2 regions of the Paraburkholderia largidicola genome follow, and region 1 is predicted to be linked to the other one. Evidence: riboswitches for the same ligand, from Rfam matches in the RefSeq annotation. Region 1 holds a riboswitch; the other holds the start of a gene.

Region 1 (5,849 bases):
TCTCGACTGGCGCGCCATTTTCCTGATCAACATTCCCGTCGGCGTGCTGGCGTTTATCGGCGCGTGGAAATACGTGCCGGAAAATCAGTCTTCGACGCGTGAAGGCGTCGATCTGAAAGGCGTCGCGCTGCTGTCGCTGGTGCTGATACTGCTGATCTATCCGATGACGCATGGCCGCGAAGCCGGCTGGCCGTGGTGGACCTTCGCGATGTTCGCGCTCGCCGTGCCTGCGCTTGCCGCGTTCGTCGCCACGGAGCGTCGCGTCGAGCGCACCGGCGGCAGCCCGCTCGTCGATCTGCAACTATTCCGCAATCCGGCCTTTTCGACGGGGCTCGTGCTCGCGTTTCTGTTCTATTGCAATAGCGCGTTCTTTCTCACGTACGGCATTTATCTGCAGACGGGTTTGCACTGGACGCCGCTGCAATCCGGCATCGCGATCATGCCGTTCGCGCTGGGCTTCGTCGCCGGGCCGCTGACGTCGCCCGCCGTCGTGCGGCGCCTGGGCGGACATGTGCTGACGCTCGGTTTTTCGATGATGGCGGTCGGTTTCTCGGCGACCGGCTGGGCTGCGACGCACGCGGCGCTCGGCGTTCTGTTCTACGCGGGGCTGGTTATCGCCGGCGTAGGGCAGGGGCTCGTGTTGCCGTCAATCATGCGCATCGTGCTCGGCGAAGTGGAGCCGGCGAAGGCGGGGCTTGCGTCGGGCGTGGTGACGTCGACGCTTCAGATCGGCTCGGCGTTCGGCACGGCCGCCATTAGCGGCGCGTTCTTTGGCGCGTTATCGGCGAATGCGTCGGCGGCGGGCTATGCGTATGCGTTCCAGCGCAGTCTCGCAATCAACGCCGTATTGATGGTGATCTGCATTGCGCTCAGTGTGACGCTGGTCCGGCATCAGCAGCGCGCTTCATTGCGCGCGATCAAAACGGCTTAGGGAAAATCCCGAGCGGCTGCATTTTTGTATGTCGACAGAACAAAAATACAGTTGAAAATCGTCCGATAACGTTTTCACTGTTTAGAGTCATACGATTGCAGCCGCCGTGCATTGCGCATTGCAACTAATCTTTCCCGTTCAGCAGTGATGCGCTTATTCACAGATGACGCCGGTTAATCGTGCGGCATGGTTTTTAAACCCGTAATAACGCGCGGAATGTCAGTCTGATGACAGCGAGCGGTCGGGCGTATTTACGTATACCCTGAACACGCTGCCTAAACTCCGGTTTGAGGTGTGCTGCGCGACAACATGCCGCCTTTGCCGACAGGCGATTCGCGAACTAAACAATAACGAACGAACGTTCGAGATATCTTCCCGACTATTTCGGTTTTGCTGAAAACGCTTCCAATAAAAAATACTTGCTGTCGAAATATTCGATTGTTAATCTTGCCCCACTCTTAATTATTCGTTGGAACGCGGTGCGTTTATGGCAGTGAATTTTCAGCCAGCCTAATGCTTATAACGGGGACATCCATGCTGACTGCTACTTTCGACGCATTTGATACGACGCAAACGGTGCAAATCATTGTCGGGGACGTGGTGACGCTCAAAACGGGCGGCCCGCGGATGACGGTGACTTATGTTGGGGCGATTGCCCGTAAGACGGGTGAATGGCTCGTATGCCAATGGTTCGACGACCATGGCGAATTGCGTCAGGAAACCTTCGCGCAGGATGAAGTGTGGCGGCAGCCGCGCTCGATTCCGGCGGGATCAGTGCACAGGTTTGTTCGGAGTGTTTCACCCTGAGGGGGGCGCTTTGCGCGGGCGGTTTGGGGGTGGTTTGCTTGTTTGTTCGCCGGCATCCGCGGTTTGCTTCTGGTTTGCTAGCGTTGCCCCTGTGCGGGGCGGCACCTACTTTTCTTTGCCGCCGCAAAGAAAAGTAGGCAAAAGAAAGCGGCTCACACCGCCAATTTTTGTTGCTGCCTGAGGGCCCTCAAAGGGTCTTACGCTTCACACGGCAACGCACCAGTCCGCGCTCGTTGCCAACGTTCTCTCTGTATGCCTCACCCGCTTCGCGCGCCCGCATTTCCGCATGCCGCGCCAGATCGTCCGCGGCCGCCCAGGTGGCAAACTGTGTGTAGGCCGTAGTACCTCACACGCCTCGCTTCGGACCGATAGCGCACGCGCCCCACCTTGTAAGAGCGCTATCCTGTGCGTCGCGACAACCTACACACAGTTTGCCACCTGGGCGGCACATACCATTCGCTGGCGTTCGCCCGTGTATGGGTGCCTGAAGCAGGGGAGGCTTCTATACAAAGCGTTGGCAACGCACGCGAACAGCAAGGCTGCCGCGTGGAGCGTGGGGACGTTGGGGGCCCGTGGATAAGAACACGTGCTGGCGGTGTTAGCCGCTTTCTTTTGCCTACTTTTCTTTGCGGCGGCAAAGAAAAGTAGGTGCCGCCCCGCACAGGGGCGACGCTTGCGAACCAGAAGCAAACCGCGGATGCCAGCGCAAAGGCGAAAACACCGACCGGCACCGCCTGAAGCACAAAGTCATAACCCGGATGCAAGCGAAAAGCGAAAAGCGAAAAACCAAACCAAGCCGTCGCAGACAAAATGACAAGGCTTACCGCCGCCCTTCCACCGCCATCCTGACTGCAAGCCCAGCCAACACAGTCCCCATGATCCATCGCTGCACGACGAGCCACGTCGGCCTACCCGCGAGAAACGCGGCAATCGACCCCGCCGTCACCGCAACAGTCGAATTAACAGAAATACTCAGCACGATCTGAATCGCGCCAAATACCAGCGATTGCCCAAGCACGCTGCCGTGCTGCGGATCAATAAACTGCGGCAGCAGCGACAGATACAGCACAGCAATCTTCGGATTCAAGAGATTGGTGATGAAACCCATCGTGAACAACTTGCGCGGACTATCGACGGGCAAATCGCGCACCTGGAACGGCGAGCGTCCACCCGGCTTCACAGCCTGCCATGCGAGATACAGCAGATAGAGCGCGCCACCAAACCGCAGCGTGTCATACGCAAACGGCACGGCAAGCAGCAACGCCGTAATACCGAACGCAGCGCAGAACATATAGACCACGAAACCAAGCGCCACCCCGCCCAGCGAAATCAGGCCTGCCACACGGCCCTGGCAGATCGACCGCGAGATCAGATAGATCATGTTGGGCCCGGGCGTGAGCGCCATGCCGAGCGCGACGAAAGCAAATGCAACGAGATGCGAGGTTTGAGGCATTGCGTGAACTCCGTTGAAGGAAGACCGATCGAAGGATCGTGGCAAGGCCCAGGCGCGCGGCATGACGGGATGTGCATCCCGGTTCGCGTTCCCCGGTGGTGATCCACCTCGATTGAGCGCCAGTCGCGCGAACCGGTCGATTGTTTCGCGTGCTGCCGGCGCACGCCAGATACAGAAGCGGCACTACCCGTCGATACACTTGAGCGCCGCCGCCGAGGCAACGATCATCACCATGCATGCGATCCGCGGCGCCGACACAGGATCGCCGAACAGCACGATGCCGAGCAGCGTGATGCCCAGCGACCCGATGCCCGTCCACACCACATACGCGGTGCCCGCAGGCAGATGCTTCATCGCGAGCGTCAGCAGGAACACGCTCGCCAGCGCGGCCGCCACACCGCCGACACTCGGCCAGAAGCGCGTCCAGCCGTTCGCGTACTTGAGCGCAAGGCCCATCAGGATTTCAACGACGCTTGCCGCGAGCAGGATTAACCACGCCATCACTACCTCCATTTGAAGAATGGACGCAGCGTAGAGGTATAGTGATCCGCTGACCATTACGCACCTTCTGGTAACCATGGCAATGCCCGCGCCGGACCATTCCGTCGACGCCATCAACGAGGCGCAGCACCCAGGTAACGTGTTCGACGAGGCTTGTTCGTCGCGGCTCGCGCTCGAACTGATCGCGAGTAAATGGACATTGCTGATCCTGCCCGCGCTGCAGGACGGGCCGATGCGCAACAACGCGCTGCTGCGCAAAATCGGCGGCATTTCACAGAAGGTGCTGTCGCAGACGTTGCGCGACCTGGAGCGCAACGGGCTCGTCATCCGCGAGGTCTGCGGCACGAAGCCATTGCATGTCGAATATCGGTTGAGCCCGATCGGGCTGTCGTTGAGCGACGCGCTCGTCACGCTCGACCGCTGGGCCGAAACGCACGGCGGCGCGCTGGACGCCGCGCGCGAGCGCTACGACGCGCTCGCGCAGTCGCGTCGCTAGCGATGCGTCGCCAGGCTTCGTTGCACGCTTAGCCCCGCAGCGGCCGGAAGAAGCGCCGTATCTCTTCGGCGAGCAGCGCAGGCTGTTCCATCGCGGCGAAGTGCCCGCCGCGCGGCATATCGGCGAACTGCGTGACGTTGAACACGCGCTCTATCCACGAGCGCGGCGGCTGGCTGATCTCCTTCGGAAAGCGCGCAAACCCGAGCGGTGGCGTCACGCGCTGGCCCGGCTCGAAGCGCAATGGCCGCGCGCGCGTTTCCGCATAGAGCCGCATCGACGAGCCGATCGTCTGCGTATGCCAGTACAACGACAGATCGGTTAGCAACTGGTCCTTCGAAAACACGCGCTCCACGTCGCCATCGCAATCGCTCCACGCGCGAAATTTCTCGACGATCCACGCGGCCAGCCCGGCTGGCGAATCGTTGAGCGCGAACGCGGCCGTGTTCGGTTTCGTTGCGTGCATGTGCGCGTAGGCGCCTTCAGCATCGGCAAATACGGCCTTGGACGCGAGAAAATCCCGCTCTTCCTGCGTGATGGAAGGATCGTCGGGCGCGACGCCGGGCGCGTAGGAACTCGGCAGGAAGTTGAGATGAATGCCGTCGACCTGCTGCGCATGATTGGCCGCCAGCGCGATCGACACCGCCGCGCCCAGATCGCCACCTTGCGCGCCGAAGCGCGCGTAGCCGAGGCCGCGCATCAGTTCGACCCACAGACCGGCGATCGCGAACACCGACATGCCCGGCTTCGAAGGACGCTCCGAAAAGCCATAGCCGGGCATCGACGGGACCACGACATCGAATGCATCGGCGGGGTCTGCGCCGAACGACGCCGGGTCGCACAGTTGCGGCACCAGTTCGGCGAACTCGATGAACGAGCCGGGCCAGCCGTGCGTGATGACGAGCGGGTAGGGCTTCGGCCCCGTGCCACGCCGATGCACGAAGTGCACGGCAAGATCGCCGACCTGCGCGACGAATTGCGGCTCCTGATTGAGCCGCGCTTCCGTCGCGCGCCAGTCGTACCCGCCCGCCCAGTAATCGACGAGATCGCGCAAATAGTTCAAGTCGGTGCCGAGCGACCACGGCGCGCTATCGAACGTGTCGGGCCAGCGCGTTTGCGCGAGGCGCGTCTTGAGCGCGGCAAGCTCGAAGTCGGGAACCGAAATCTGGAACGGGGTGATCTGCATCATGGGGTCCTGGTCGTTGAGCGGCGGGCGGCGCGCTATTTGCCCGAACGGTCGCGCGATTCGCGCCACCGCACGCGCTCGCCGAGCCCTTTCGTGAAGGTTCGCATGCTGAGGGTGCGGCGCGAACGCACCACTTCACCTTCCAGATTGACGGGCGGATTCGGCTGCCACGCCCAGTACAGCGCGACCAGCCAGCCGAACACCGTCCAGCCCATGCATGCGTTGAACAGGGCGAGGGTCAGTATGTCGTAGCGCTTGCGGCGATCGGCGATGATCGACGGCAGAAAGTACAGCCCCAGCGCGGCGACGGCCGCGACGCCTTGTATCATCATCTGGCTGTTCATCGAGCCTCCCCAGGCGCAGTGTCTATCCTTTCGATCCCTTCATTGTCGCGCGATCGGGCATCGTCCGCTTGCCGTTTGAAGGCTGATTGCAAGCCACGCGCCGTATGGTTCACACGAATTCGGCAAGCCGGGCC
Region 2 (5,849 bases), on a different replicon from region 1:
TGACCGTTACGAGTTCACTGTCCAGCTAACAACGACGCTCAAATACTTGCCGTTGACACGCTGGGGCCCGGTTCGCGCCGCAACGCGGCGTGAACCGGCGGAGGAATGGCGGCCGGCTTCATCGATTTCGAGTCGACACAGCCGACGCGGATCGTGCCCGTTGCCAGCAGCGTGTCGTCGCGCCAGGCTTCCTGAGCGAAATCCACCGATGCGCGGCCAAGCCGCTCGATCCGGCTGACGATGCGCAGCATGTCGTCGAGCCGGGCAGGCGCAAGGTAGTCGAGCGCGGTGCTGCGCACGACGAACAGCGCGCCCGATTCTTCGGCCAGCTTGCGTTGATCGACGCCGCACGCGCGTAGCCATTCGGTGCGCGCGCGCTCGAAAAACTTCAGGTAGTTCGCGTAAAACACGATGCCGCCGGCGTCGGTGTCTTCGTAATACACGCGAATCGGCCAGATGAAGCCGATTGGCGCGCCGGACTGACTGTCAGACATATTCATGGCGCGCATTTTACCGGAACGCAAAAGCGCGCCGCATTTTTGGGCACTTTCGTGTCCGGTTGCGTTCGACCTGCACGACGGGTGCCGCGTCGCTGCCGCACGATCCTGTCGACGCGGCGCGCCCGTGAAACCTAGCCGCGGTGGATGTTCAGGCCCGCAAACGACTGCGCGACAGGCATCAGTTCGATCGTATTGATGTTGACGTGCGCGGGGCGCGTCGCGATCCAGTAGATCGAATCGGCGATGTCTTCGGCCGTGAGCGGCTGGACGTTCTGATAGACGCCCGCAGCCTTCTCGTCGTCGCCGCGGAAACGCACGTTCGAAAACTCGGTGCCGCCGCACAGGCCCGGCTCGATGTCCGTTACGCGGACAGGCGTGCCGTGCAGGTCGGCGCGCAGGTTCAGGCTGAACTGGCGCACGAACGCCTTGGTCGCGCCGTACACGTTGCCGCCCGGATACGGGTACATGGCCGCCACCGACCCCAGATTGAACACATGCCCGCGACTGCGCTCGATCATGCCCGGCAGAAAGGCCCTCGTGACCTGCACGAGACCCATGCAGTTGGTGTCGATCATCGTCGTCCAGTCGTCGAGCACGGCGCGCTGGGCGGGCTCGAGCCCAAGCGCGAGGCCGGCGTTGTTGACGAGCACGTCGACGGCGGCGAAGTCGGCGGGCAGGGCGTTGGGGACGGCTTCGACGGCTGCGCGGTCGCGCACGTCGAGCTCGAAGGGCAGGAGGTTTTCGCCGAGCTCGTCGGCGAGCGCCTGCAAGCGGTCCTTGCGGCGCGCGGTCGCGACCACGCGATGGCCGCCCTTGACGAAAGCCCTGGCGATAGCGGCGCCGAACCCTGCGGACGCGCCGGTGACGAACACGATCATTGCTGTTCCCTGGTCGGTGAAGAAAGGCCACAAGCCTACTTCCATTGTGGCGATGCGGCAAGAATGACCCCGCCGCGCGGAGGCACGTTCGGGCAGCCCGCCGGGCGGCCGCCGCCACGGCGGGCCGGGGCTTCTGGCCGCCGTGGCGGCGCGCCGGCCGGCTCGGTTGCCTCGGTTGCCTATTCGACCCGGTTCCAATAAACTAACGCGCTCATCCCTGCGTGACTGGCGATAGAACCCCATGCTGTCAAGCCTGACGGGTTCAAGGTGGAGCGTCCCACCGTGAAGCGCAGGGTGCCGTTTTGCCGTTCGCCTGGGCAGCCATGTTTCGCGCGCGCCGTCGTTTGCGCTGCCGGTGGTTGTCCTGACTCGCGTGTGCGGCACCTCCTTCATACGCCACGTCAAGGCTCCCACCATCAGCGGTGGCCAGCAGTGCTGCGTACCCAATACGCTCCCGGCACACGACCTGCGCACGATCCGGTCAACCTGAACACACTTAACGGAACCAGCATGTTTGACAAAGCCCAAAGCACCATCGCCAATGTCGATCCGGAAATCTGGAGCGCGATCCAGGACGAAAACCGCCGTCAGGAAGAGCACATCGAACTGATCGCGTCGGAAAACTACACGAGCCCGGCCGTGATGGCCGCGCAGGGCTCGCAGCTCACCAACAAGTACGCCGAAGGCTACCCGGGCAAGCGCTACTACGGCGGCTGTGAATACGTCGACGTCGTCGAGCAGCTCGCAATCGACCGCGTGAAGCAGCTGTTCGGCGCCGAAGCCGCGAACGTCCAGCCGAACTCGGGCTCGCAGGCCAACCAGGGCGTGTTCTTCGCGATGCTCAAGCCGGGCGACACGATCATGGGCATGAGCCTCGCGCACGGCGGCCATTTGACGCACGGCTCGCCCGTCAACATGTCGGGCAAGTGGTTCAACGTCGTCAGCTATGGTCTGAACGAAGCCGAGGACATCGACTACGACGCGGCAGAAAAGCTCGCCCAGGAACACAAGCCGAAGATCATCGTCGCGGGCGCTTCGGCGTTTGCGCTGCGCATCGACTTCGAGCGTCTGTCGAAGATCGCGAAGTCGGTCGGCGCGTACCTGATGGTCGACATGGCGCACTATGCCGGCCTGATCGCAGCAGGCGTCTACCCGAACCCGGTGCCGTTCGCCGACTTCGTCACGACGACCACGCACAAGAGCCTGCGCGGCCCGCGCGGCGGCGTGATCCTGATGAAGGCCGAGTTCGAGAAGCAGATCAACTCGGCGATCTTCCCGGGCATCCAGGGCGGTCCGCTGATGCACGTGATCGCGGGCAAGGCTGTCGCGTTCAAGGAAGCCCTGACGCCGGAGTTCAAGGAATACCAGCAGCACGTCGTCGACAACGCGCGCGTGCTGGCTGAAACGCTCGTCAAGCGCGGCCTGCGCATCGTGTCGGGCCGTACGGAAAGCCACGTGATGCTGGTCGACCTGCGCGCGAAGAAGATCACGGGCAAGGCAGCGGAAGCGGCACTCGGCGCGGCGCACATCACCGTGAACAAGAACGCGATCCCGAACGACCCGGAAAAGCCGTTCGTGACGAGCGGTATCCGCCTGGGTTCGCCGGCAATGACCACGCGCGGCTTCGGCACGAAGGAAGCCGAGCAGGTCGGCAACCTGATCGCCGACGTGCTGGACAACCCGGAAGACACGGCTACGATCGAGCGCGTGCGCGCGCAGGTCGCCGAGTTGACCCAACGCTTCCCGGTCTACCGCTAAGCCACCATGCGCTGCCCCTTTTGCCGGCATGACGATACACAGGTCGTCGACTCGCGTGTGTCCGAGGACGGCGCCGCGATCCGGCGCCGCCGCCGCTGCCCGGCCTGCGACAAACGTTTCACGACGTACGAGCGGGTCGAGCTGGCGTTGCCGTCGGTCGTCAAGAAGGATGGCAGCCGCACGGAATTCGATCGCCGCAAGATCGTCGCGAGCATGCAACTGGCGCTGCGCAAGCGTCCAGTTGCTGCCGACGCCATCGATGCCGCCGCGTCGCGCATCGAGTATCAATTGCTCGGCAGCGGCGAGCGCGAAGTGCGCAGCGAGCGTCTGGGCGAGCTCGTGATGAACGAACTGCGCGCGCTCGACACCATCGCTTACGTGCGCTTTGCTTCCGTGTACCGGCGTTTCGAAGACGTCTCCGAGTTCGAGGACGTCATTGAAGAGTTTCGCCGGATGAACGCTCCGGCTGCGCCCGCGAAGCCTACCCGCAAGCGCTGATTTGTCGCGCATCCGCATTTTCTCTCCCTGAAGTTCTGCCGCGAATTCACCTGATGCACGGACATTCTCGTGCAGGGATTCGTGCGTCCGCCACCTGGCCATCCGGCTAATTGTGGGCGTCGTTGCACGTCGTTAGAGTCGTCGCATTCTTGGCGGATATCGAGGAATGCTGATGAAACGGAATGCTCATGCGCCGCACGTGTGCCGCGGGTTCACACTGTTCGAAACGTTCATCGTGATTGCGTTGCTCGCGATCGTCGCGACGTTGACGGTGCCGTCGTTCGTCGCGTGGCATCTGCGCGATCAGGTCGACGCGCGCGCCCGCGCGCTGCTGTCCACGCTCAGTTACGCGCGCGGCGAGGCGTTGCGGCGCGGCGCGCGCGTGACCGTGTGCCGGATCGATGCCGCGCGCCACTGTCTTGCTGCGGGTCAGCCGTGCAAAACGGGCGTCCTTGACTGGTCCTGCGGATGGGCCGTGATGATCGAGCGCGGGGGTGGCTTTTACCTGTTGCGGGCGCTGCCCGATCTTGCGCCAGTCAGCATCGTCGGCGCGCTTACCAATCTCACGTTCACGCCACCCGCGGGCCAGGCCAACGGCAGCTTTCGCAGCTTCGATATCGGTCCGCGTGTCGAATCCAGAGCGACGCAAGGCAAAGACTGGCGACGCTGCATTCGCATCGCGGCGGGTGGACGGGCGCGCATCGTCGATGGCGCATGCGGAGCGGCGGCATGATCCGCGTTGATCGTGTCTCGCAGCGCGGCCAGAGCCTGCTAGAAGTGCTCGTCGCGGTGGCTGTCACGGCCGTCACCGTGCTTGGCCTGATTGCCGTGCAGTGGTCGATTGCGCGAGACGCGCGTGCGATGTTCTATCGCGAGCAGGCCGCGCTCGTTGCCGATGCAATCGCCGAGGCGGCGCGCGCGCCGAATCCCAACGATGCGGCGATTGCGCAATGGAGAACGCGTGCCGCGAATCTGTTGCCGAAGGGCGATGCGGGCACAAGCGGTGGCGCCGGTCTTTCCTTTGCACGCGCGACATGGGCCTGGCGGGACAGCTTGCCGGCCAGCATTTCGAATCCGGGTGACGTGATCGACATGCCCGCTTCGTGCGGGGATGCGGACGTGCCGCAAGGCGTGCAGTGCGTCGTGATGGCGTTTGCCCGATGAAGTCGTTTGCTCTCTGCATGCGTGCACGCAGTCACCGCGTGGCCTTCGGGCATACGCTCCTCGAAATGACGATAGCGATGGCGCTCGGCCTGATCGTGACCGCGGGCGCGGTGTCGCTTTACCGCTCGCAGCGAATCGCCTTCACGCAGGCCGCCGATGCCGTGCAGATAAACGACGCCGGCGTGGCCGCGTTGACATTGATCGGCGAGCAGTTGCAGATGGCAGGTTTCGTTTCCGCAGACATCCCCCGTACGTTTACCGCGCGGCCGGGGTTGTTCGGCTGCACGGGCGGCAGGCCAATCGGCGCCGACGACAGCCTGACCTGCGAATCGCTGGCATCGCATTCGGACGGCGTCGCGGTGCGTTACGTCGCCGATAACGTTTCGACGTGGCCATCCGCAGCCGGTCTTGCGACCGACTGTCTCGGGCAGGGCGTCACGAAGACGGACGCCGATATGCCGGGCGTGTCCATCGTGAACCGCTTCTATGCGAAGACCAGCGGCTCGACGGGCGAGCCCGAGCTGTACTGCGAGGGAACGGGGAAGGCTAATTCATCGCAGCCGCTTGTCGAAGGTGTCGAGCGTGTGCGCTTGCGGTATTGGCTTGCCGGCGCATCTTCTGCGATTGACGCAGCGCAGCTGTCGCCCGCGCAATGGCCCAATGTCGTCGCCGTCGACGTGTGCGTGCTCGTTCGAGGCGTGCCGCAAACGCCGCATACGCGCTATGTCGACTGTGATGGCGTGCCCACGCTCAGCGCCGATGCGCGCGTGAGGCGGGCGTTCTGGCGGCGCGTCGCGATACGCAACAACGAGGGGAGCGCGGCATGATCTCTCCGCCAGGTAGACACGGGCGACGGTTGCAGCGGCATGCGCGCGATCGGGGCATTGCGCTGCCCGTCGTACTGCTGATCGCCGCGATGATGCTCACGACTTCGGCCGCATGGTTCGAGCAATCGGTGGCTGCTGCGCGAAACGCGGCGGGCATGGCCGACCATCTGATCGCGCTACACGCGGCGGACTCGGCTCTGTCGACGTGTGCGCGCAATGTCGTC

The links. Region 1 has a riboswitch for ZMP and ZTP ahead of PPGU16_RS19825 (LysE family translocator). Riboswitches for the same ligand answer to the same signal wherever they lie in the genome.
Region 2: another riboswitch for ZMP and ZTP. It lies ahead of glyA (serine hydroxymethyltransferase); the one in region 1 lies ahead of PPGU16_RS19825 (LysE family translocator).

What each region holds. Positions count from the first base shown of each region.
Region 1 is NZ_AP023175.1:702,610-708,458, reverse strand. Features, by position in the region: gene PPGU16_RS19835 (MFS transporter) at 1-931, shown strand, start outside; gene PPGU16_RS19830 (YodC family protein) at 1,466-1,738, shown strand; gene PPGU16_RS19825 (LysE family translocator) at 2,559-3,191, opposite strand; ZMP/ZTP riboswitch at 3,231-3,328, opposite strand; gene PPGU16_RS19820 (DMT family transporter) at 3,375-3,692, opposite strand; gene PPGU16_RS19815 (winged helix-turn-helix transcriptional regulator) at 3,775-4,188, shown strand; gene PPGU16_RS19810 (epoxide hydrolase family protein) at 4,217-5,371, opposite strand; gene PPGU16_RS19805 (superinfection immunity protein) at 5,407-5,715, opposite strand.
Region 2 is NZ_AP023174.1:2,958,516-2,964,364, reverse strand. Features, by position in the region: gene ybgC (tol-pal system-associated acyl-CoA thioesterase) at 39-509, opposite strand; gene ydfG (bifunctional NADP-dependent 3-hydroxy acid dehydrogenase/3-hydroxypropionate dehydrogenase YdfG) at 632-1,378, opposite strand; ZMP/ZTP riboswitch at 1,590-1,704, shown strand; gene glyA (serine hydroxymethyltransferase) at 1,889-3,136, shown strand; gene nrdR (transcriptional regulator NrdR) at 3,143-3,634, shown strand; gene PPGU16_RS13120 (GspH/FimT family pseudopilin) at 3,807-4,367, shown strand; gene PPGU16_RS13115 (prepilin-type N-terminal cleavage/methylation domain-containing protein) at 4,364-4,798, shown strand; gene PPGU16_RS13110 (PilW family protein) at 4,795-5,625, shown strand; gene PPGU16_RS13105 (pilus assembly PilX family protein) at 5,622-5,849, shown strand, end outside.